Regions from separate parts of the Micromonospora rifamycinica genome, predicted to be linked through region 1. Evidence: predicted binding sites of a transcription regulator. Region 1 holds the regulator's gene; each other region holds the start of a gene.
The links. The regulator HrcA, encoded in region 1, represses chaperone genes, less so after heat shock. The targets are predictions, from matches to a motif close to GGTTNGCACNCTCNNNNNGAGNGTGCNAACC.
Positions count from the first base shown of each region.

Region 2: GA0070623_RS14665 (FmdB family zinc ribbon protein) is a predicted target of HrcA. The motif match lies at 3,820-3,850, and genes of this name have one in related genera.
Region 3: groES (co-chaperone GroES) is a predicted target of HrcA. The motif match lies at 5,037-5,067, and genes of this name have one in related genera.

Region 1 covers NZ_LT607752.1:5,904,820-5,912,769, reverse strand. The annotation lists gene GA0070623_RS25055 (serine hydrolase domain-containing protein) at 1-843, opposite strand, end outside; gene GA0070623_RS25050 (histidine triad nucleotide-binding protein) at 1,037-1,396, opposite strand; gene GA0070623_RS25045 (16S rRNA (uracil(1498)-N(3))-methyltransferase) at 1,905-2,639, opposite strand; gene dnaJ (molecular chaperone DnaJ) at 2,731-3,876, opposite strand; gene hrcA (heat-inducible transcriptional repressor HrcA) at 3,950-4,972, opposite strand; gene GA0070623_RS25030 (DUF4870 domain-containing protein) at 5,209-5,811, shown strand; gene hemW (radical SAM family heme chaperone HemW) at 5,948-7,171, opposite strand; gene GA0070623_RS25020 (enoyl-CoA hydratase-related protein) at 7,191-7,950, shown strand, end outside.
Region 2 covers NZ_LT607752.1:3,593,295-3,601,244, reverse strand. The annotation lists gene GA0070623_RS14695 (oxygenase MpaB family protein) at 1-597, opposite strand, end outside; gene GA0070623_RS14690 (DUF2231 domain-containing protein) at 791-1,273, shown strand; gene GA0070623_RS30585 (hypothetical protein) at 1,354-2,010, opposite strand; gene GA0070623_RS14680 (hypothetical protein) at 2,229-2,408, shown strand; gene GA0070623_RS31005 (CpaB family protein) at 2,521-3,174, opposite strand; gene GA0070623_RS14665 (FmdB family zinc ribbon protein) at 3,390-3,794, opposite strand; gene GA0070623_RS14660 (5-formyltetrahydrofolate cyclo-ligase) at 4,030-4,656, opposite strand; gene GA0070623_RS14655 (diguanylate cyclase) at 4,743-7,013, shown strand; gene GA0070623_RS14650 (UTP--glucose-1-phosphate uridylyltransferase) at 7,023-7,950, shown strand, end outside.
Region 3 covers NZ_LT607752.1:5,348,750-5,356,699, reverse strand. The annotation lists gene GA0070623_RS22535 (non-reducing end alpha-L-arabinofuranosidase family hydrolase) at 1-967, opposite strand, end outside; gene GA0070623_RS22530 (molybdopterin-dependent oxidoreductase) at 1,148-2,752, opposite strand; gene groL (chaperonin GroEL) at 2,882-4,516, opposite strand; gene groES (co-chaperone GroES) at 4,589-4,903, opposite strand; gene GA0070623_RS22515 (THUMP-like domain-containing protein) at 5,164-6,423, shown strand; gene ybaK (Cys-tRNA(Pro) deacylase) at 6,434-6,913, shown strand; gene GA0070623_RS22505 (sugar ABC transporter substrate-binding protein) at 7,146-7,950, shown strand, end outside.

The sequences.
Region 1 (7,950 bases):
GTGCACCACCCGCTCCGGGTACGGGACCAGGATCAGTCCCAGCCCGAAGCCCGCCGACCAGGCGGTCTCGTCGGTGGTGGTCACCGGCCAGCGCATCTCGTCCAGGGTGGTCGGGGCGAGCACCGCCCCGGTCGGGTCCAGCGCCGCCGGGTCGGCCAGGAACGCCGCCCACCGGGCCATGTCCGTGGCGGTGCTCCACAGCTGGGCGGCCGGGCCGACCGCACCGAAGTCGGTCGGCGGCTCCGGATGCGCCTCGTCGGAGTACGCGTCGACCAGGAATCCGGTCGCCGCCGACGGCCCCGGGTCGACCGAGGTGTCGGCCAGCCCCAGCGGGGTGAGCACCCGCTCGGCCAGCACCTCGGCCCAGGTCCCACCGCGCAGCACGCCGACCAGCCGGCCGAGCAGCGCCATCCCCAGGTTGGAGTAGTGGTAGCGACGGCCGGCGGGCAGCACCCGCTCGACCCGGGACAGGTCGGCGACCAGCTCGTCCAGCTGCGGCGCACGCAGGGTGTCCCAGACGTCGCCGTACGGCTCGCGTTGCAGCCCGGCGGTGTGCGACAGCAGCCGGCGTACCGTCAGCTCGCCGTGCGCCGGCAGCTCCAGGTGCCGGCCCAGCGGATCGTCCAGGTCGAGCAGGCCGGCGTCCCGGCACTGCATCACCAGCACCGACGTGAAGGTCTTGGTGACCGAGCCGATCCGGAACCGGGTCGCCGGGCCGAGCGCGGCGTCGGTGCCGGTCCCGCCCACCTGGTACGCCCAGAGCGGACGGTCGGCCCGGTGCAACGCCACCGCCAGGGCGGGCACCCTGGCCTGCGCCTGGACCCGCTGCACCATCCGCACCATCCGCTGGTGCACGCCCGGCCCGGCGACGTCCACTCCCGCCCCGGCGGTCACCCCGGATTCCGGGCCACCGGCCGTCACCTGCCCCGACCCTCGACCGTCACGTCCCCCGCCCGACCGGTCGTCACGTGCCCGCGCCCGGCGGGCGTCACGTGCCCGCGCCCGGCGATCTGCAGAGATCCCCGCCCGGCGGGGGTCACGCCAGGTCCCGGGCCAGCATCGGGCCGAGGGGGGCACCGCCGAGCAGGTGGGCGTGCACGTGGAAGACTTCTTGGCCGCCGTACGGGCCGGTGTTGAACATCAGTCGGAAGCCGTCGCCGGTCAGTCCCTCGTCCTCGGCCACCGCAGCGGCCGTGGCCAGCACTTCGCCGGCCAGCCCCGGGTCGCCCTGGGCGAGCGTCGCCACGTCGACGTAGTGCTCCTTGGGGATGATCAACACGTGCACCGGCGCCTTCGGGCCGATGTCGCGGAAGGCGAGGGTGGTGCCGGTCTCCCGGACGATGGTGGCCGGAATCTCCCCGGCGACAATGCGGCAGAACAGACAGTCGTCTCCCATCCACCCAGTCTAGGTACCACCTCCACTCCCCCCACTCCCCCACCCACACCCCTCCTCCCCCGGCCCCACCCCCTCCCCCTCCCTCCCCCGGCCCCACCCCATCCCCCTCCCTCCCCCGGCCCCACCCCATCCCCCTCGCCCTCCCTCCCCCGGCCCCGGCACGCCCCGCCCTCCCCTCCCCGCCCTCCCCTCCCCGGTGATCAAGAGGTTTACGTCAACCTCAAGCCCTCAGGACGACCCAAACCTCTTGATCACCGGGGCTACCTCGCGGCAGTCGGCGTCGATGGTTGGTGATCAAGAGATTTGGGGCGGAGTGGGCGTGGTGGGGTGACTTAAACCTCTTGATCACCGGGGAGGGCGGGGCCGGGCGGGGAGCCGGGCCAGGCGGGAGGAGCCGGGGCCGGGCCGGGAGATGGGGCCGGGCCGGGAGATGGGGCCGGGCCGGGAGATGGGGCCGGGCCGGGAGACGAGGCGAGGCCGGGCGGGGAGGAGCCGGGGGCGGGTGGGGTTACCAGCGGGAGAGGCGGGTGGCGAGGACGCTGAGGGCGGCTACGCCGGCGGTAGAGGTGCGCAGCACGGTCGGGCCGAGGCGTACCGGACGGGCACCGGCCTCGGTAAAGACGGCCAGTTCGGTCGGGGCGACGCCGCCTTCCGGGCCGACCACCAGGACGATCTCGCCGGTGGCCGGCAACTCGACCGTGGTGAGACGTTCGTCGGCCTCTTCGTGCAGCACGAACGCCGCTGCCGCCCCGGCGATCCGTCGGGCCACCACGGTGGTCGACTCGTCCGGTGCCCCGGCGATCACCGGCAGCCGTGCCCGACGGGCCTGCTTGGTCGCCTCCCGCGCCGTCGCCACCCACTTCGCCCGAGCCCGTACGCCCCGGTCACCGCGCCACTGCACCACCGAGCGGGACGCCGACCAGGGCACGATCTCGTCCACCCCCACCTCGGTCATCGCCTGTACCGCCAGCTCGCCCCGGTCGCCCTTGGCGATGCCCTGCACCACGACCAGCCGGGGGACGTCCGCGTCGACGTACCCCCGGGAGGTGACGGAGAGGTTGAGGGTGCCCCGGCCGACGGCGGTGACCACGGCGGCTGCGGTGCCGCCCCGACCGTCGGCGAGCAGCAGTTCCTCACCGACGTGCACCCGCTGCACGGTGGCGGCGTGATGCCCCTCGGGGCCGTCCAGGGTGAACTGGTCGGCGGCGGGCAGCGACTCGACCAGGAACAGTGACGCGGACACGACGGTCAGGCTAACCGGCCGGGGCGCACCCGGGTCGACCCGGCTCCGGGCCGGGCAGGCACGGCCGGGGCGCACCCGGAAACCGGAGCGGTCAGGCGTGGCCGTTGAAGGCGTCGCGCATCCGGGAGAAGAAGCCGCCCTGCTTGCTCAGCTCGGCGACCTCCTCGCCCCGGGTCTTGGCGAAGTCCCGCAGCATCTTCTCCTGGTCGGCGTCGAGCTTGGTGGGGGTCCGCACGTCGAGGTGGACGTAGAGGTCACCCCGGCCGGTGCCGCGCAGGTGCGGTACGCCCCGGGCGCGCAGCCGCAGTGTGCTGCCGGGCTGGGTGCCGGCCTTGACGTCGACGGTCTCCTCGCTGTCCAGCGTCTTGATGGTGAGCCGGGTGCCCAGCGCGGCGGCGGTCATCGGGACGGTGACCCGGCAGTGCAGGTCGTCGCCCTTGCGGGAGTAGACGTCGTGCGGGCGCTCGTGGATCTCGACGTACAGGTCACCGGCGGTGCCGCCGCCCGGGCCGACCTCGCCCTGCTGGGCCAGCCGGATCCGCATGCCGTCCTCGACCCCGGCCGGGATCTTGACGGTCAGCGAGCGGCGGGTCCGCACCCGGCCGTCGCCGGCGCAGGTGGGGCAGGGGTGCGGGATGGTGGTGCCGTAGCCCTGGCAGACGGTGCACGGCCGGGCCGAGACCACCTGGCCGAGGAAGGTGCGCTGCACCGATTGCACCTCGCCCCGGCCACCGCACGCCTCGCAGGTCGCCAGGTGGGTGCCGGCCGCGGCGCCCGCCCCGGAGCAGGTGGTGCAGAGCACGGCGGTGTCGACGGTGATCGGTGCCTCGACGCCGAAGGCGGTCTCGTGCAGGTCCAGTTCCAGCCGCAGGATCGCGTCGGCGCCCGGCCGGGTACGCGGGCGTGGACCCCGCGCGCCACCGGCCGCGCCGCCGAAGAAGGCGTCCATGATGTCCTGGAAGCCGACGAACGGTCCCGCCCCGCCGGGGCCACCGGGGCCGCCCGCGCCCCCGCCGCCCGGGGCGAGCGGGTCGCCGCCCAGGTCGACGATCTGCCGCTTCCGGTCGTCCGAGAGGACCTCGTACGCGGCGTTGATGTCCTTGAACTTCTCCTGTGCCTCCGGATCCGGATTGACGTCCGGGTGGAACTGCCGCGCCAGCTTGCGGTAGGCGCGCTTGATCTCGTCGTCGGAGGCTTCCCGGCTCACCCCGAGAATGCCGTAGTAGTCCCTGGCCACTGCGTTCCGTGTCCTCATGTTCGTCTCGCGTTGCGCCGGTCGGCGGCCGGAGCCGGCCGTCGGCCCTGACTGGTCAGTTCTGGGCCAGCAGCTCGCCCACGTAGCGTGCCACGGCACGCACCGTGGCGATGGTGCCGGGGTAGTCCATCCGGGTCGGGCCGAGCACGCCCAGCCCGCCGACGATGGTGCTGCCCGGGCCGTACCCGGTGCTGACCACCGAGGCGGCGCGGAGGTTGTCCACCTCATTCTCGTCGCCGATCAGTACCCGGGTGGTGCTCGGTTCCGCCTCGCCGATCAGCTTGAGCAGCACGACCTCCTCTTCGAGCGCCTCCAGGATGGGTCGCAGCGAGCCCTGGAAGTCGAGCAGGCCACCCCGGGTGAGGTTGGCGGTGCCGGCCAGCGCGAGCCGCTCCTCGGTGCGCTCCACCAGGGTTTCCAGCAGCACGGTGGAGAGGGTGGTCATCGCGCCGCGCAGGTGCGGCGCGCTCTCGTCGACCAGTGCCTGCACCAGCGGCGGAGTGTCGGACAACCGACTCCCGACCAGTTTTTCGTTGACCAGCCGGCGCAGGTCGGTGACGTCGTCGGCGGGAACCGGTGCGGGCAGCTCGACCAGCCGCTGCTCGACCCGCCCGGTGTCGGCGATCATGACCAGCATCAGCCGGGTGGTGGAGATCGGCACCAGTTCCAGGTGGCGCACCGACGACCGGGCCAGCGACGGGTACTGCACCACGGCGACCTGCCGGGTGAGCTGCGCCAGCAGGCGTACGGTGCGGTGCACCACGTCGTCCAGGTCGACCGCACCGACCAGGAAGCGCTCGATGGCCCGGCGCTCGGCCGGGCTGAGCGGCTTGACCCGGGAGAGCCGGTCGACGAAGAGGCGGTAGCCGCGGTCGGTGGGCACCCGGCCCGCGCTGGTGTGCGGCTGCCGGATGTAGCCCTCTTCCTCCAGCACCGCCATGTCGTTGCGGACGGTCGCCGGGGAGACCCCGAGCTGGTGCCGCTCGACCAGCGTCTTGCTGCCGACAGGCTCCTGCGTGGCGACGTAGTCCTCGACGATCGCCCGCAACACGGCCAGCTTGCGGTCGTCGAGACCCATCTCCCACCTCCTGGTGCACGTCGACCGGGGCAGCCGCTGCCCCGGCAACCGCTCTGGCACTCGACTGTAGCGAGTGCCAGTCTACGTCGGCAGTACCGCCGCCGCGATGATCAACGACGGACCGTCGGTCCGGCCGGCTCCGGCGGGCGGCCGGACCGGTCGCTGACCGAGCGTCGAGGCCAACGTCACCAGTGTCGCTCTGGTGCGCCCTTGCCGGCAGCCCCTACCGTGACGGCATGACTGAACCACCTCGCCCGCCCGGCGCGGGGGACGGCTTCCCGCCGGACCCGACCGCTGGCCAGGGCTCGCCATACGAGCCGCCCACCGCACCACTGTCCGGTGCTCCGGGGTCGGGCGGCTATCCCCCACCCGGGGGGTATCCCCCACCCCCCGGTGACCAGCCGCCGTCGGGCGGCTACGGCCCGCCGGGCGGCTACCCGCCGGCGGGTGGCGGATATCCGACCGCCGGCACGTACGGCGCACCGACCGGCGGGTACGCCAACAGCGAGGACAAGACCTGGGCGCTGGTCGCGCACTTCGGCGGGGCCGCCGGTGCGCTGATCAGCTTCGGCCCGCTCGGCTTCGTCGCCCCGCTGATCGCCTACCTGGTACGCGGGCAGCAGTCGCCCGCCGTCCGGGCGCAGGCGCTGGCCGCGCTGAACTTCCAGATCCTCTGGTCGATCATCGCGTTCGTGCTGCTCTTCGTGAGCTGGTGCCTGCTCTTCCTGCCCAGCATCGCGGTCGTGGTGATCCAGATCCTGTTCGGGATCATCGCCGGCATGAAGGCGAACGAGGGTCAGGCCTACCGCTACCCGATGTCCGCCAACTTCATCAAGTGAGCCCCGGCCGGCCGCTCCCCCGGCCGGCCGGGTACCGCCTGCGCGCCGGCCCCGGCCGGGGCCGGTGGTGCGGGTCGACGGGTGGCCGTCTCGCCGGGTCGGCCCGGTGTCGCCGCCGGCCGGTCCGGTGGCGCGCTCAGGGCAGCAGGTCGCGGACCACCGCGTCGGCCAGCAGCCGGCCACGCAGGGTGAGCACCGCCCGCCCCCGCGGGTAGGCCACCGGGTCCAGCAGCCCGGCGGCGAGCGCCCGGTCGGCACCGGCCCGGCCCGCGTCGTCCAGCGCGGCCAACGGCAGCCCGGACGCGAGCCGCAGCCGCAGCATCACGTCCTCCGTGTGCATCTCGTCCGGGGTGAGCACCTCGCGGGCCAGGCCGGGTGAGTGGCCGGCGGCGAGCCGCTGCGCGTACGTCGTGGGGTGCTTGACGTTCCACCAGCGCACCCCGCCGACGTGGCTGTGCGCCCCGGGGCCGAGGCCCCACCAGTCGGCGCCGGTCCAGTAGAGCAGGTTGTGCCGGCACCGGGCCGCCTCGGTGCGTGCCCAGTTGGACACCTCGTACCAGGAGAAGCCGGCGGCGTCGAGGGCGGCCTCCGCGGCCAGGTAGCGGTCCGCCGCCACGTCGTCGGAGGGGTACGGCAGCTCACCGCGCCGCATCCGGGCGGCCAGCCGGGTGCCGTCCTCCACGATCAGGGCGTACGCGCTGACGTGGTCGGCCCCGGCGGCGACCACCTGGTCGAGCGAGGCGGCGAAGTCCTCGGCGCGCTCCCCCGGCGTACCGTAGATCAGATCCAGGTTGACGTGGTCGAACCCGGCGTCACGGGCCTCCCGGGCGGCCTCGGCGGCCCGCCCGGGGCGGTGGGTGCGGTCGAGGACCGCGAGCACTCCGGCGGCGGCGGACTGCATGCCGAGCGAGATCCGGGTGTAGCCGGCGGCCCGCAGGGTCTTCAGCGATCCGGGGGTGACCGACTCGGGGTTGGCCTCGGTGGTCACCTCGGCGTCGGCGGCCAGCCCCCAGGTGCGGTCGATGCCGTCGAGCAGCCGGGCCAGGTCGTCGGCGGGCAGCAGGGTCGGGGTGCCGCCGCCGACGAAGACCGTGTCGACCCGGGGCGGCGGGGTGTCGCCGAGCACCCGGGCGGCGAGCGCCAGCTCGGCCAGCACCGTGTCGGCGTACGACTCCCGGCCGACGCCCCCGCCCAGCTCGGCGGCCGTGTAGGTGTTGAAGTCGCAGTAGCCGCAGCGGCTGGCGCAGAACGGCACGTGCAGGTAGACACCGAAACCGCGCTCACCGACGGCCCGCAGCGCGGTGCCGGGCAGCGCACCGTCGACGGGAACGGTCTCACCATCTGGAAGGACGCCGGGCATGGCCACTAGTGTGCCCGGCATGACCTCTCCCGACCGACTCGTGCGGGTCGCCACGGCCCGTGGGGTGACCACGCTCACCCTGGACAGCCCGCACAACCGCAACGCGCTGTCCACCGCGCTGATGACCGAGCTGCTGGCCGGGATCGCCACGGCGGTCGCCGACGACGCGGTCCGGATGGTCGTGCTGGACCACACCGGCCCGGTCTTCTGCTCCGGGGCCGACCTGAAGGAGACGGCGGCCGCGTACGCCAGCGGGTCGGTACCGGCCGGGATGCTCGGTGACGTGCTGGTGGCGGTCCGGGAGTGCCCGAAGCCGGTGCTCGCGCGGGTGGCCGGGCCGGCACGGGCCGGCGGGCTGGGCCTGATCGCGGCGGCCGACCTGGCGGTCTGCGCCCAGGAGGCGACGTTCGCCTTCACCGAGGTGCGGATCGGGGTGATCCCGGCGGTGATCTCGGCGACCGTGCTGCCCCGGCTGCACCCCCGGGCCGCCGCCGAGCTCTACCTGACCGGCGACACCTTCGACGGCCGGCGGGCCGCCGAGGTGGGCCTGGTGACCGCCGCCGTGCCGGCCGACGAGCTGGACGCGGCGGTGGCCCGGTACTGCGCCTCGCTGGTCCGGGGAGCGCCGGGGGCGCTGGCGGGGACGAAGGAGCTGCTACGCCGGCCGGCCGCCACCGACCTGCGCGCGGAGGTCGCCGAGCTGTCCGCCCGGTCCACCGGTTACTTCCTGTCGGCTGAGGGCCGGGAGGGGGTGGCGGCGTTCCGGGAGAAGCGGGACG
Region 2 (7,950 bases), 2.3 Mb from region 1:
GCTGAGCTTCCACGGGATCGGCGGGGCGGTCAGGAACAGCGCGGTCTCCGCCGCCGCCTTCGTCATGCGCAGCTCGGGCCGGACCGTCCGGTAGTAGTCGGCCACCTCGGCGGCGCTGCCCGGCACGTCGGCCGGATCCAGACCCACCAGCGCGGCGGCCCGCCGCTGCTCGGCGTAGTAGCCGTCAACCTCGGCGTCGGTCAGCGACAGGCCGGCCCGACGCGCGGTGCCGACGAACGACTCGACCTCGGTGACGTGCACCCAGCGCAGCAGGTCCGGATCGTCGATCCGGAACGGCTCCCCGGTGAACGGGTCGGTGGCGCGCAGCCGGGCGTGCAGGGCACGCAACCGCCGACCGGCCGTCTCGGCCTCGGCGGTGGTGCCGTAGTTCACCGTGTCGATGTACGTGCCGGTGCGGACCAGCCGCCCCCAGGCATCCGACCGGTAGTTGCTGTTCTGGGCCACCCCGGCCATCGCCCGGGGGTGCAGCGCCTGGAGGTAGAGGGAACGCAGGCCGGCGACGATCAGGACCGGTTCGTCGTGCACCTTCCAGGTGATCGAACCGGGACCGAAGAGACCGAGATCGTCGTTGTCCACCCGTCAACAGTGCCACGCCCGGCGTCGTGCCGCCCGGCGTCGGGTGGTCGCGTGACCGGTCGCCGCACCCGACCGCGGTCGGCGACCGGTGAACCGGAACGTCCGCCACAGCGTGTACGCGGATGGGGGACGCGACGACCATGCACTCGTCGTACGCTGTCTGCCGCAACCGCGTCCACTGCCGGAGGTGTCGGTGTTCAAAGAGTTCAATGGTCTGCCATCCCACGTTCTGGTGGTCCATGCCGTGGTGGTCTTCGTGCCGTTGCTCGCCCTGCTGGCCAGTGCCTACGGGTTGGTGCCACGCTGGCGTCCCCGCCTCGACTGGGCGGTGGCCATCCTGGCCGTCGTCACCCCGGTCCTGGCCTGGGTGGCGACCGAGACGGGAGAGGAGTTCCAGGCGGCGCTGAAGGCGAAGGGCTACTCGCCGGAGCTGCTTGCCAAGATCCAGGAGCATTCCGAGCTCGGTGACATCCTGCTCTGGTGGACCCTCGCCCTGGCCGTGGCGGCGCTGCTGCTGCTGGCGGTGACCAGCGACCGGGTGCGTACCCCGAAGCTGCCCACCTGGGCGACCTGGGTGCTGACCGGGGTCGTCGTGGTGCTGTCGGTGCTCTCCTGCATCTCCGTCTACCTCACCGGGGACAGCGGCGCCGCCTCGGTGTGGACCAACACGTTCTGACCGGTCACCGCGACCGGCGGAGTCACCACGGCCGGCCGGGCACCACCGCCTGACGGGCGGGGGTGCCCGGCCGGCCGTGGTCAGAACAACGCCCGGGAACAGAGCAGGCAGAGCAGTACCAGCAGCACGACGCCGACCACCGCGCCGATGCTCCAGGTGACCCGCTGCGCCTGCTGCTCCGCGACATCCATCGCCTCCATGTCCTGCCAGGCCAGGCTGCGCGCGGGGGTCGCCTCCAGGTGCACCGGGGGACGCCAGCCCGGTGGCGGTGGCGTGGTCGGCGGTGGTCCGGTGTAGACCCCCGCCGTCGGCCACCCCGGGCCGGCTCCACCCGCCGGGCCGGCGGCGTCCCCGGCACCGCTCGCCGCCCCGGCCCCACCGTCGGTCCCGGCCCTACCGTCGGCTCCGGCTGCGGCTCCGGTCGCGGTCGCGCTGCCGGCCCCGGTGACGGTCCAGGCCTCGGTCTCGGCTCCGGTGCCGGTGCCGGGCTGGACACCGGCCTGCGTGTCGGTCCCGGCGTCGGTTCGGCCGCCGGCCCCGGCTCCGGTCGGGGAGTCCACCGGCGCTCCAGGCGGATCGTCAGTGCTCCGCGAACTTCCGGCGGCGGTGGTCGGGACCGGTGGGCCGGCGGCGTCCGTGCGGCCGGCCGGGATCGTCGGCTCGGTCTCGGCGGGTTGCCGCGTGGGCGGGCGTCGCCAGTACTCGTCCTCGGGGCTGGCACCGCTGGGCGTCGTCACGCCGTCCGACGCTACCAACGTGACGGGCCGTCAGCCGGTCGCAGGGCGATCTTCGGGGCGGTGCGGGCCGCCGGTCCAGGGCGGGCCACCCCGGGGACCGGCCGAGCGCGGCTACGGATCGTGGTCTCCTGACGCCCGGGCTGGCCGTTGCCGGGTCGACACGTCAGGTCACCGTAGGGGCGGCCGGTCCGGTTGCCCGGGTATTCTTACCGGCTGTGATCATCGAGGACCCGGCCGGGCAGGGCGTACCCGGCGACGACGACCGCACGGTCGACCTCAGCGAGGATTTCGTGGTGCTGCCCGAGCAGACCGCCGACGACACCGACTCCGGCTGGGGTGAGCGCCGTGGCGGCAACGACGACTGGCTGCTCGCCGAGCGTCCTCCGCACTGGGGCTGACCGCCGCCGGTGGCCACCGGCGGGACGGGCGGCAGGACCCGCCCCCTCCCGGCCGGCGCGGTGGGCACCGGGGCACCGGTGTGCTGCCGGTGCTCCGGCGCACGGCGGTGGCTCACTGCCGGACCACGACACCGAAGCGGCTGCCCTCCGGCTGCCCGACGGAGCGTTGCGCCTGGTCGGGGCGGACCGCCAGATAGAGCGCGGAGGAGCCGTCGGCGGCACCGTCGCCCACCACGTCGAGCACCAGCGCGTCGGTCGCCAGCAGGATGGTCTCACCGGCCGCCCGCCCGGCCGGCACCACGAGCAGGTCGACCCGCGCGCCGGGGCGGAGGACCGCCAGGGCGGCCGGTTCGGCCAGCCGTACCGGCACCCCGACGAAGCCACTCGGCAGCGGCAGCGCGACCGGGGTGTCCCGGCCGGCGGGCGGGTCGCCGTCCTCCCCGCCGGGGACGGCGGCGTCGCCGGCCCCGGCCCGACCGGTCGGGGGCCGGGGGTGGTCGGAACGGCCCGCCCGGGTGGCGTCGTCCGTTCCGGGCGGGGCGCATCCGCCCGGGGCGGTGACGGTGGCGGGGCCTGCCGCCAGCGCCAGCCCGACGGTGGGCGGTGGCGGGCCGGCGGGGCAGCGGGCCGGGGTGTCCAGGACGAGCACCGCCAACCCGAGCAGGGCGGCCACCAGCACCGCCCGGAGCAGGGTCGCCCCGCCGGGGCGATGCGGCCATCGGAACGGCCGCAGTGAGCCTTCGTCATCCGTGCCACCGCCCGCCATGACCACACCTCCGCCGCTCACCGGATGCCCCGCCGGCATCCCCGGCTCAGCAGGCTAGGCGGGCGTCGGGCGAGGCACGAGCCGTCGTCCACAGCCGTTGGACGACGGGCGGACCTGTGGACGGCCACCGTCCTCCCGCCGGATCTGCTAAGGCCGGCCGAGACGACGAAGACCCCTGCGGCCCGGGGCGGCAGGGGTCTTCGGTGGCTACCGGGTCAGGAGGAGGTGCTGGCCGCCGGCGACTTGGTCGACCCGGAGGAACCACCGCCGGTCGAGCCCGCCGAGCCGGATCCGGAGCCGGTCGACGACCCCGACCCCGACCCCGAGCCGGACCCGGAGCCGGAGCCCGAACCGGTCGCGGGGGACGAACCAGACGAGTCCTTGCCGGAACCGGAGGAGGTGCTGTCGGACTTCACCGCGCTGCTCTTGCCCTCGGTGCCCGAGGCCCGGGAGTCGGTGCGGTAGAAGCCGGAGCCCTTGAACACGACACCGACCGAGTTGAAGACCTTGCGCAGCCGCCCCTCGCAGGCGGGGCACTCGGTCAGCGGCTCGTCGGAGAACGACTGCACCGCCTCGAGTTGGTGGCCGCACGCGGTGCAGGCGTACTGGTACGTGGGCACGTTCTCCTCCGGATCTGGGACGGCCGGTTGGCACTCGGCGTATTCGAGTGCCAATGGTGCGTCATCGGACCCGGGTTCGTCCAGCGGACGGGGCCGGATCGTGATCCGGCACATCGCGGAGCCGGACGGGCGTCGGCACGCCGACGCATCGGGGAGCGGGTGCGGCGGGACGCGGCCGGGCTGAGCCGTCCGGGGGAGCGGAGGTGGTCGGCCGGACCGGCGGTACGGCCGGCCTTCAGGGTGCGGCCGTGGGCAGCCGGCGCAGGCCGTCCGACGGGGTGAGCGCCGCGCCCACCGGGCGGTCGTGGGGCTGGGCGGGCAGCGCCGCGAGGAGTTCGCCGTCGTGCAGCAGCGCCACGGTCAGGACGGCCGCCGGCACCCGGGCCAGCGCCCGGTCGTAGGAACCGCCACCCCGGCCCAGCCGCAGCCCGCGCCGGTCGACCGCCAGCGCGGGCACCACGACCAGGGTGGCCCCGGTGACCGCCGCTCGGCCCCGGCGCGGGCCGTCCGGCTCGCGCATGCCCCGGCCGGCGGCGACCAGGGTGCCCGGCCCGGCGTACGGTGCCCAGTCCAGGTCGAGGTCGGTGCGGAGCACCGGCAGCAGCAGGTCCGCCCCGGCCGGCAGCGCGGCCCGGAGCACGTCGGGCAGGTCGGGGCCGCCCGGTTCGGAGCCGACCGGCACGTAGGCGGTCATCGTGGTCGGCCGCAGACGGCGTACCAGATCGGTCAGCTCGGCCTGGACGCGCCGCGCGGCGGCGGCCCGCTGCGGTGCGGTGAGCGCCCGGCGGCGGGCGAGCAGCGCGACGCGTGTCTCGCGTTTGGCCGCCGGGACGGCATCCGCGTGATCGGAGAAATTGGGCACGCAACACTCCTGACGCAACGCCGTGCGGCCGGTCGCTCTGTGTCAGCATCGCAGGAACGGGCCTGGAACTTCCGGGGGGAAGAACGTTGACGCTACGCGGGCGGTTGACGGCGGCCTTTCTCACGGTGGTGCTCGGCCCGGTGGTGCTCGGTGCGGTCTTCGTCGGGACCACGCTGTCGACGGTGGACCGGAGCCGGTCCACCGAACGGCTCAGCCTGGCCGCGACCGCCGTGCGTACCTCGATCGACGCGCTCTGCCAGCAGTTGCGGGCCGCCGCCGACGCGGTGGCCCTGCGCCCCGACCCGGCCGGGCGGGCGGGCGCCGCCGGCCAGGTGGTCAGCCGGGGGCTGGCCGCCGCGGTGCTGGTCACCGACCGGGCCGGTGGCGTCACGTACGCCACCCCGGGTGGACCCGCCACCGGCTGGCAGGACTGCGCGGGCGTCCGGACCGGCGGGCCGGTGCGGGCCATCAGCGCCCGGGTGGACCTGCGCGATCCGGCCGGCACGCCGCTCGGCGCGGTGGCCGCCGCCGAGCTGGTCGACCCGGCGTTCGTGGCCCGGTTGGCCGCCGTGACCGGCGTCGCGGTCACCCTCCTCGACGACACCGCCGGTCCCGGCCGGATCGCCCACACCACCGAAACCGACGGGGTACGCGCGGCGGTGCTGGCCGCCGCCGGCTCGGCCGACGGCGAGCGGGTCACCGCCACCGGAGACGGCCGGTACGTCCGGCGGCTCGGACCGACCCCGGGGCAGCCGTTGCCGCTGGTGCTCTCGGTGCCCGGTGGGCAGTCGTCGGGTCTGCCGGTCGTGCTGCTCGGGGCGGTGCTGCTGGCCGCCGCGCTGGCCGTGCTGACCGCGTGGCGGCTGGCCCGGGTGACCACCCGGCCCCTGGTGGAGCTGGCCGGCGCGGTGGACCGGGTGGCCGGGGGCGACCTGACCGCCCGGGTGCCGGTGCGCAGCCGGGACGAGATCGGCCGGCTCGCCGCCGCGTTCAACCGGATGATCCGGGAGACCGCCGGCTACGTCGCGGCGTTGACCAGCAGCCGGGACCAGCTGCGCGGCCATCTCGGGGTGCTCGGGGACACCCTGGCCAGCACCCACGATTTGCAACGCATCCTGCGGGTGATCCTGCACAGCGCCATCGCGGCGACCGGGGCGCGGGCCGGGGCGGTGCTGCTGCGCGACGACGCCGGGATGCTCGTCGGGCAGTGCGTCGAGGGGCTGGCCGGGCGCTGCCCGGCGGGCACCGATCCGGAGGAGCTGCGGATGCCGGTCGGCGCGGGGGTGGTCGGTGCGGTCGCCGCCACCGGCGAGCCGCAACGCGGGCGGGTCCGACCCGGCCCGACGCCGCCCGGCGAGCCGTGGTGCGAGACGTACGTGGCGGTGCCGTTCACCGCGCCCGCCGGGGAGGCCGCCGGCCGGGATCCGGCGGTCGGCGTGCTGGTCCTCTACGACCGGCTCGGGGGCGACGAGTTCGACGACGACGACCTGGCCACCCTGCGGACCTTCGCCGGGCACGCGGCGGTGGCGGTGGAGAACGTCCGGGTCCACGAGGAGGCGCAGCGGCTGTCGCTGACCGACCCGCTGACCGGGCTGTGGAACTACCGCTACCTGCGGGAGTCGTTGCGCCGGGAGGTGGAGCGGGCCAACCGGTTCGGTCGGATGCTCAGCATCCTGGTCCTCGACCTGGACCGCTTCAAGATCGTCAACGACAGTTACGGGCACGCCGCCGGGGACGCGGTGCTCGCCGAGTTCGCCCGTCGGGTCCGGGGCGAGATCCGCGAGGTGGACCTGGCCTTCCGGCAGGGGGGTGAGGAGTTCGTGGTGCTGCTGCCGGAGACCGACGCCCGGGGCGCGGCGACCGTCGCCGAGCGGCTGGGCGCGGCGGTCCGGGAGACCCCGGTCGTGGTGGCCGGCCACACCGGAACCCCGACGACGATCACGATGTCGGTCTCCATCGGCATCGCCGTCTACCCGGACCACGCCGGCACCGGCACGGAGGTGCTGGACGCCGCCGACGAGGCGTTGTACGCGGCCAAGGGCGCCGGCCGGGACGGCTACCGGGTGGCGACCGCGCGTCCGCGACCGGTGCCGGCCGGGGAGGTGCCGGCCGATCCGACGGCGGTCCCGGCGGGAACGGCGGTCGGGGACGACGATCCGCCCCGCGCCGGTCCCCCCACCGGTCCGTCCGCCGCCGACCAGCCCCCCTCCGACCAGTCGGCGGCCGACCGGACCCCCGCCGACGGCGCGCGGACCGAGCAGCCGACCGGTCGGCACGCCGTCGGCACCCCCGGTGTGACGCAGCCGGGCGGCGCGTCTTCCGGTCCTCACCCGCCGCGGCAGAGCCGTGGCCGATAGTCTCGCGGCATGTCGGAGCACTCAGCGAACCCCTCAGCGACCGCCGCGACCGGTCGTGCCCGTGCGGTCAAGGCCGTGATCCCGGCCGCCGGCCTGGCCACCCGGTTCCTGCCGGCCACGAAGGCGGTGCCCAAGGAGCTGCTGCCGGTGATCGATCGACCGGTGCTCCAGTACATCGTCGAGGAGGCCGCCCAGGCCGGCATCGGCGACGTGCTGCTGATCACCGGTCGGGGCAAGACGTCGATGGTGGACCACTTCGACCGGCGTCCCGACCTGGAGGCCCGGCTGGAGGCCAAGGGGGACGCCGAGCGGCTGGCCGCGGTGAAGCGCCCCAGCGAGCTGGCCGAGATCTACACCTGCCGGCAGCCGGAGCAGCTCGGCCTCGGCCACGCCGTCGGGTACGCCGAGTCGCACGTGGGCGACCAGCCCTTCGCGGTGCTCCTCGGCGACGAGTTCGTCAAGCCGTCCGAGCCGCTGTTGCCGGCCATGTTGGAGCTGCAGGCCCGCACCGGTGGTGTGGTGCTGGCGTTCTTCGAGGTCGATCCGGCGGAGACCAAGCGGTACGGGATCGCCTCGGTCGAGCCGGCCGAGGCCGAGCTGACCGACCTCGGCGAGGTCGTGAAGGTCACCGGCATGGTGGAGAAGCCGCAGCCGGAGGACGCCCCGAGCAACCTGGCGGTCCTCGGCCGGTACGTCCTGCCGGGACGGATCTTCGACGCGATCCGGCGTACCGAACCGGGCAGCGGCGGGGAGATCCAGCTCACCGACGCGATGGAGCTGCTGCGCGCCGAGGGGGTGCCGGTGCACGCGATCGTCTACCGGGGCACCCGCTACGACACCGGCATGCCGCTGGGCTACCTCCAGACAGTCGTGCAGATCGCCGTCGAGCGGGAGGACCTCGGGGCCGAGTTCCGCAGCTGGCTGACCGGGTTCGTCA
Region 3 (7,950 bases), 560 kb from region 1:
CGCCGATGATCGTCTGGTCGATCACGCCGGTGCCGGAGTCGGTGATCTTCGCGGTCGACAGGGTCTGCGCGGCCGACCAGCCGTTGGCGTTGGCCGGGTTGGTCGACGTGCGGTACGAGAACGACGTCGGGCCCCACTGGTGGGCGAGGATCCAGATGTTCTTCGGCGCGAAGTAGAACAGCGACGGCGCGACGGTGCTCTGGCTCATGGTGTTCTGGGGGGCCGTGGCGAGCTGGTTGAGGTTGTCGACCAGGCCGAAGTTCATCGAACCCCAGCCGCCGGTGGCGCTGCTGCTGTGGGTGGTGGCGTACACCAGCTGCTTGCCCTGGTAGGGGGCGATGGTGAAGTCCTTGAGCGACGCCCAGCCGGACTTCGGCTGCGCCAGCGGGCCGGTCGACGACCAGCGGTAGGTCGTCGGCAGGGAGCAGTTGCCCGTCGGCGGCGGGGTGGTCGGCGGGGGCGTGGTCGGCGGCGGGGTGGTGGGGGGCGGGGTGGTCGGCGGCGGGGTCGTGGGGGGCGGGGTGGTGGGAGGCGGGGTGGTCGGGTTCGTCCCCCCGTTGCAGGCCACCCCGTTGAGCGCGAAGCTCGTCGGGACGGGGTTGCTGGACGTCCACGCGCCGTTGAAGCCGAACGACACCGAGCCGTTGGTCGGGATGGCGCCGTTGTAGCTGACGTTCTTGGCGGTCACCGCCGAGCCGCTCTGCGTCACGGTGGCGTTCCATGCCTGCGTCACCGACTGCCCGGAGCCGAAGGACCAGGTCAGGGTCCAGCTGCTCAGCGCGTCGCCCAGGTTGGTGATCGCGACGTTGGCACCGAAGCCGCCACCCCACTCGGAGGACACGGTGTAGTTCACCGAGCAACCCGCCGCTGCGGCACCCGCCGGCAACGCGGTGACGATCGATGCCGATGCCAGCATTGCGACACCGGCCGAGACCAGGCCGACATTGGCCGATCTGGATCTGGACATAAAACATCCTCCTGACGGGACGGGACGTGCACATTGGTGGTGGTCGGTGTTAGGTGAACGTTAACAGTCGCATCAGGGATGTTACGGGAGCGCTCCCACAGCCTCAACCCTCGATACCGCGGAGGATTTTCCATCCATCAACATATTGATCATGCTTGATGACTGACAGGTGGTGGAGAATCAGCGGACGGTGACCGTGACCCGGTGCCAGCCGGTCGCCCCGTCCGGGGCCACCGGCGCGGCCAGCGCGGTCTGGGTCTCACCGTTCCGGTCGGTCGCCCGCACCTGGAGGGTGTGCTCGCCCGGGGTCGCCGGCCACCGCCACGACCACTGCACCCAGGTGTCCACCGACACCGCCGGGGCGAGGGTCGCCTGCTGCCAGGCGCCGCCGTCCACCCGCACCTCCACCCGGCTGATCCCCCGGTGCTGTGCCCAGGCCACCCCCGCCACCACCACCTCACCCGCGGTCAGCCGGTTGCGCGGACGCGGGGTGTCGATCCTCGACTGCGTCTTCACCGGCCCCTGCGCCGACCAGCCCCGCGGCACCCAGTACGCGTCGAAGTCGGCGAAGCTGGTCAGCTCCAGCTCGGTGACCCACTTGCAGGCCGACACGTACCCGTAGAGGCCGGGCACCACCATCCGCACCGGGAACCCGTGCTCGACCGGCAGCGGCTCGCCGTTCATCCCCACCGCCAGCAGGGCGTCCCGGCCGTCGCGCAGCACCGCCGTCGGGGTGCCGCAGGTCCAACCGTCGACCGAGCGGCCGACCACCTGGTCGGCCCCCTCCTCCGGCTCGGCCTCGTCCAGCAGCTCCCTGATCGGCACCCCCAGCCAGCGGGCATTGCCGATCAGGTCCCCGCCCACCTCGTTGGAGACGCAGGCCAGGGTCACGTACCGCTCGACCATCGGCCGGGCCAGCAACTCGGCGAAGGTCAGCTCGATCGGGTTGCGCACCCGACCGTGGATGCGCAACCGCCAGGTCTGCGGGTCGACCTGCGGCACCACCAGCGCCGTGTCGATCCGGTAGAACCCGCCGTTCGGGGTGGTGTAGGGGGCGAGCTGGGCCAGGGACAGGTCCGCGCCGGGCGGCACCGGCGGCGCCGCCACCGCCGGGGTGGGCAGGGCGACCGCCTCCCGGGCCGCCGAGACACCCCGCCGGCCGGCGAGCCAGTGCCCACCCAGCCCCACCACCGTCGCCGTGCCCGCGAGCAGGCCGGCCCCGTGCAGGAACCGCCGCCGGGACTCCGGGTCGGTCGACTCCGACGGCTCCGACCCGACGGGCGGCCCGCCGGCCGGAAGCGGCCCGGGGTGGGCGGCCGGTAGCGGGGTGGGCGGCTGCCAGGGCCACGGGTCGAGCTGCCAGGGACCGGCCACGAAGGCCCAGAGCACCAGCCCGCCCAACCCCCCGCCGACCAGGGCGGGGAGCGCGTCGGCGGCATCCGCGCCGGCCCGGGTGAGCGCGGCGGCGGCACCGACACCGGCGAACGCCGCGATACCGGCCAGCCCGACGGCGAGCCGGCGCGCGGCCAGCACGCCGATCCCGGCGGCGAAGGCCGCCAGCAGCACCGCCGTGCCGACCAGCAGGGCGATCTTGTCGTACCGGCCGAAGACGTCGATGGCGAACTGTTTGAGCGGCTCGGGCACCACGTCGACCACCACCCCGCCGACCGCGATCAGCGGCGCGGAACGCGGACCGGTGAGGACGGCGACCGGCTCGGCGACACCGATGGCCACCACGGCGGCGGTGACCCCGGCCAGCGCGGCGAAGCCGCGGGGGGTGCTCATCGGGCAAGTGTCGTCGATCGACCGCCCCGGCCGCCAACCACGTCACCGTTCCGTAAGCAGGTGCCCCGCATGCGTCAGGGCGCACCGCCGACGTACGACGGTGCGCCCTGAACCGGATCTGGCGCGGGGTCAGAAACCGGGGCCGTGCTGGTGGCCGTGGCCGTGCCCACCGGCGGCGGCCGGCTCCGGCTGCTCCGGCTTCTCGACCACCAGGCTCTCGGTGGTCAGCAGCAGGCCGGCGATCGACGCGGCGTTGGTGACCGCGTTGCGGGTCACCTTCACCGGGTCGATGATGCCGGACTTCACCAGGTCGACGTACTCGCCCTTGGCGGCGTCGAGGCCGTGGCCCCAGTCCTGGCCGGCGACCTTCTCCACCACCACGTAACCGTCGTGGCCGGCGTTCTGGGCGATCCAGCGCAGCGGCTCGACCAGCGCCTTGCGCACGATCGAGACGCCGACCTTCTCGTCACCGGTCAGGCCGAGGTCGTCGTCGAGCACCGAGCGGATCTGGGCCAGCGCGGCACCGCCGCCGGGGACCGTACCCTCCTCGACCGCGGCCTTGGTCGCGGCGATCGCGTCCTCGATGCGGTGCTTGCGCTCCTTCATCTCGACCTCGGTCGCCGCGCCGGCCTTGATGACCGCGATGCCACCGGAGAGCTTGGCCAGCCGCTCGGCCAGCTTCTCCCGGTCCCAGTCGGAGTCGGACGCCTCGATCTCCTTGCGGATCTGGGCGACCCGGTCGGTGACCTCGGCGGACTTGCCGCCGCCGTCGACGACGGTGGTGTTCTCCTTGTCGACCACGACCCGCCGGGCGGTGCCGAGCGCCTCCAGGCCCACCTGGTCGAGCCGGTAGCCCAGCTCCGGGGCGACCAGCTCGGCTCCGGTCAGGATCGCCATGTCCTGGAGCATCGCCTTGCGCCGGTCGCCGAAGCCGGGGGCCTTGACCGCGCAGACCTTGATGGTCTTGCGGAGCGCGTTGACCACCAGGGTGGACAGCGCCTGGCCCTCGACGTCCTCGGCGACGATCAGCAGCGGCTTGCTGTTCTGGAGGACCTTCTCCAGCAGCGGCAGCAGCTCCTCGATCGCCGAGATCTTCTGCGTGGTGATGAGGATGTACGGGTCGTCCAGCACCGACTCCTGCGACTCCGCGTCGGTGACGAAGTTCGGCGAGATGAAGCCCTTGTCGAACTGGAGACCCTCGGTCACCTCCAGCTCGGTGGTGAGGGTGGAGCCCTCCTCGACGGTGATGACACCGTCACGGCCGACCTTCTCCATCGCCTCGGCGATCAGCGCGCCGATGGTGGCGTCCTGCGCGGAGATCGTCGCGACGTGCGCGATCGACTCCTTGTCGGCCACCTCCACGGCCCGGCCGAGCAGCGCCTCGGAGACCTTGGTGGCCGCCGCGTCGACGCCCCGCTTGAGGCCGGTCGGGTTGGCCCCGGCGGCCACGTTGCGCAGGCCCTCGCGCACCATCGCCTGGGCCAGCACGGTCGCGGTGGTGGTCCCGTCGCCGGCGACGTCGTTGGTCTTCGTCGCCACCTCCTTGACCAGCTGCGCGCCGAGGTTCTCGTACGGGTTGGTGAGCTCGATCTCCTTGGCGATGGTCACACCATCGTTGGTGATCGTGGGCGCACCGAATTTCTTGTCCAGGACGACGTTGCGCCCGCGCGGGCCGAGGGTGACCTTGACCGCGTCCGCGAGGGCGTTGACACCGTGCTCCAGCAGGTGCCGGGCGTCGTCCGAGAAGCTCAGGATCTTCGCCATGAATGTCCCTTCGAAGCGACGTCGCCCCGGCCCGGCGAGCCGGACCGGGGCGACGACACTGGAATCGGTTGGTTACTTCTCGATGACCGCGAGAACGTCGCGGGCGGAGAGCACCAGGTACTCCTCGCCGGCGTACTTGATCTCGGTGCCGCCGTACTTCGAGTAGAGAACGGTGTCGCCGACCTTGACGTCGAGCGGCACGCGGTTGCCCTTGTCGTCGATCCGGCCGGGGCCGACGGCGAGGACGGTGCCCTCCTGCGGCTTCTCCTTGGCGGTGTCGGGGATCACGATGCCCGACGCCGTGGTGGTCTCAGCCTCGTTCGCCTGGACCACGATGCGGTCCTCGAGCGGCTTGATCGCAACCTTGGTCGCGGTAGTCACGGGCATACCCTCCTGGGGTACTTGGTTTCGTTGCCGGCCGAGAGTCCGACCGGCGTCAATTGCCACATGCCACCGGGCGGGGCCGTCGTCGCGGGTGCCGGTCCGCCTGGCGTTCAGCACCCGGACCGGATGGCCCGGACGCTGGCACCCTCGGGGTGAGAGTGCTAATCGCAGGTTATTCCTCGGCTAGCACTCCGTCAAGGAGAGTGCCAACGAGACACCTCCCCGTGTCGCCCCGGTCCGGCACCGGAGCGGACAATGGGCGGGTGGATCTGGACCAGTTCGCCGCCCTGCGTACCCCCGAGGGGTCGGCCGTGCTCGCCGCGGCGACCGAGGTGGCCGGCGGCGACCCGCTGGTCGCGGCGGCGGCGCTGCGCTCGCGCGGGGTGCCGGCCGGGCTGGCCGCCGCCGCGCTGACCCAGGCCGAGCTGCGCCGCCGGGCGGTCGGCAAGTTCGGCCCGGAGGCCGCCGGGATGTTCCTCACCCGCCCCGGCCTGGAGCAGGCCACCCGCCGCGTGGTCGCCGACCGGCGGGCCGCCCGGCTCGCCGCCGCCGGGGTGCACACCCTCGCCGACCTGGGCTGCGGCCTCGGCGCCGACGCACTCGCCGCCGCCCGCGCCGGAATCCGGGTGTACGGGGTGGAGGCCGACCCGGTCACCGCCGCGCTGGCCGCCGCGAACGCCGAGGCGGCCGGGCTGGCCGCGATGTTCACCGTGGAGTGCGGCGACGCGACCGCGTTCGACGTGACCCGGGTCGACGCCGTCTTCTGCGACCCGGCCCGCCGGCGGGCCGGCACCGGGAGACGGATCTTCGAACCGGACGCCTACTCGCCACCGTGGGACTTCGTCACCGGGCTGGCCGGGCGGGTGCCGCACACGGTGGTCAAGGTGGCCCCCGGCCTCGACCACGCGCGGATCCCGGCCGGGACCGAAGCGGAGTGGGTCAGCGTCGACGGCGACCTGGTCGAGGCGGCCCTCTGGGGTGGCCCGCTCGCCGGGGTGCCCCGCCGGGCGACCGTGCTGCGGTCGGAGCGGCCCGCCGCCCGGCAGCGCCCGCCGGGCGGCCCGGGCGAACCGACGACGCGCAGCCACCAGCTGACCGGCGCGGGCGACACGGAGGCGACGGTCGGACCGGTGCGCCGCTACCTGTACGACCCGGATCCGGCGGTGGTCCGGGCACACCTGGTCGCCGAGCTGGCCGGCACGCTGGACGCGACCCTGGCCGACCCGAGCATCGCCTACCTGTACGCCGACACCCCGCGGCCGACACCGTTCGGCCGCTGCCTGGAGATCGTCGACGTGTTGCCGTTCTCGCTGAAGCGGCTGCGGGCGCTACTGCGGGAGCGGCGGATCGGCCGGGTGGAGATCCTCAAGCGGGGCTCGGCGCTGGTGCCCGAACAGCTGCGCCGGGACCTCAGGCTGGCCGGGGAGAACCCGGCCAGCCTGGTGCTGACCCGGGTGGCCGGGGCGCCGACGGTGCTGATCGGCAGACCGGTCGCGGGTGCGGATGAGGGTGCGCCCGGCTAGCGTGACCGGCATGGCGGGACGGGCCACCGCGGCGACGGCGCTGCTGACCAAGCGGAAGATCGCGCACCGCACCCATCCGTACGACGTCTCCCCGGACGCGCCCGACTACGGCGCACTGGTCGCGGCGGCGCTCGGGGTGCCGCCGGAGCGGGTGTTCAAGACGCTGGTCGTCGAGGTGGACGGGGCGCTGGCGGTGGCGGTCGTCCCGGTCACCGGCGAGCTGGACCTCAAGGCGCTGGCGGCGGCGCTGGGCGGCAAACGGGCCGCGCTGGCCGACCGGGCCGTGGCCGAGCGGAGCACCGGATACGTGCGGGGTGGGATCAGCCCGCTCGGTCAGCGACGCCGGTTGCCGACGGTGGTGGACGTCTCCGCGCTGGCCCACGGGACCGTCTACGTCTCGGCCGGCCGCCGGGGGTTGCAGCTCGAACTCGCCCCGGCCGACCTGGTCGCCCTGAGCGGGGCCGGCACCGCCCGGATCGCCGCCGGCTGACCGGGCGGCGGCGGTCGCGGACCGGCCAGGGGCGACGGTTGCGGACCGGACACGAAGCGTGATTACCGGACGGGTGTCCCGGAGGTGACAACCGCGTTGCTGAATTGTTACCGCCGCCAACAAACTTCTGACCTCGGCACCCTTGCGCCCGGGATGTGAGCGGGAATACGTTGCCGGACACAACAAAACACCGACCACTCCTTCCCCCACCCTCGAAAGGACCCGTGCAGACATGCGCAAGGGCTTCCTCACCTTCGCCGCCGTCGGCCTGCTGGCCACCGGCAGCATGGCCGCCTGTGGCGACGACTCCAAGAGCAACGAGGCCGGCGGCAGCACCGACAAGAAGCCGAAGATCGGCGTGATCCTGCCGGACAGCAAGTCCTCCGCCCGCTGGGAGACCGCTGACCGCAGGTTCCTCAAGGAGGCGTTCGACGCCGCCGGTGTCGAATCGGACATCCAGAACGCCCAGAACGACAAGAACGCCTTCCAGACCATCGCCGACCAGATGATCACCGGTGGGGTCACCACCCTGATGATCGTCAACCTGGACTCCGGCACCGGCAAGGCCGTGCTGGACAAGGCGAAGTCGCAGGGTGTCGCGACGATCGACTACGACCGGCTCACCCTGGGCGGCTCGGCCCAGTACTACGTCAGCTTCGACAACGAGGCCGTCGGCAAGCTCCAGGGCGAGGGCCTGGCGAAGTGCCTGACCGAGAAGGGCGTCAAGAACCCGACGGTCGCCTACCTCAACGGCTCGCCGACCGACAACAACGCCACCCTGTTCAAGAACGGCTACGACTCGGTGCTCAAGCCGAAGTTCGAGTCGAAGGAATACACCAAGGGCCCGGACCAGTCGGTGCCGGACTGGGACCCGGCGCAGGGTGCCACGATCTTCGAGCAGATGCTCACCCAGACCGGCGGCAAGATCGACGGTGTGCTCTCCGCCAACGACGGCCTGGGCAACGCGGCCATCTCGGTGCTGAAGAAGAACAAGCTCAACGGCAAGGTCCCGGTGACCGGCCAGGACGCCGACGTGA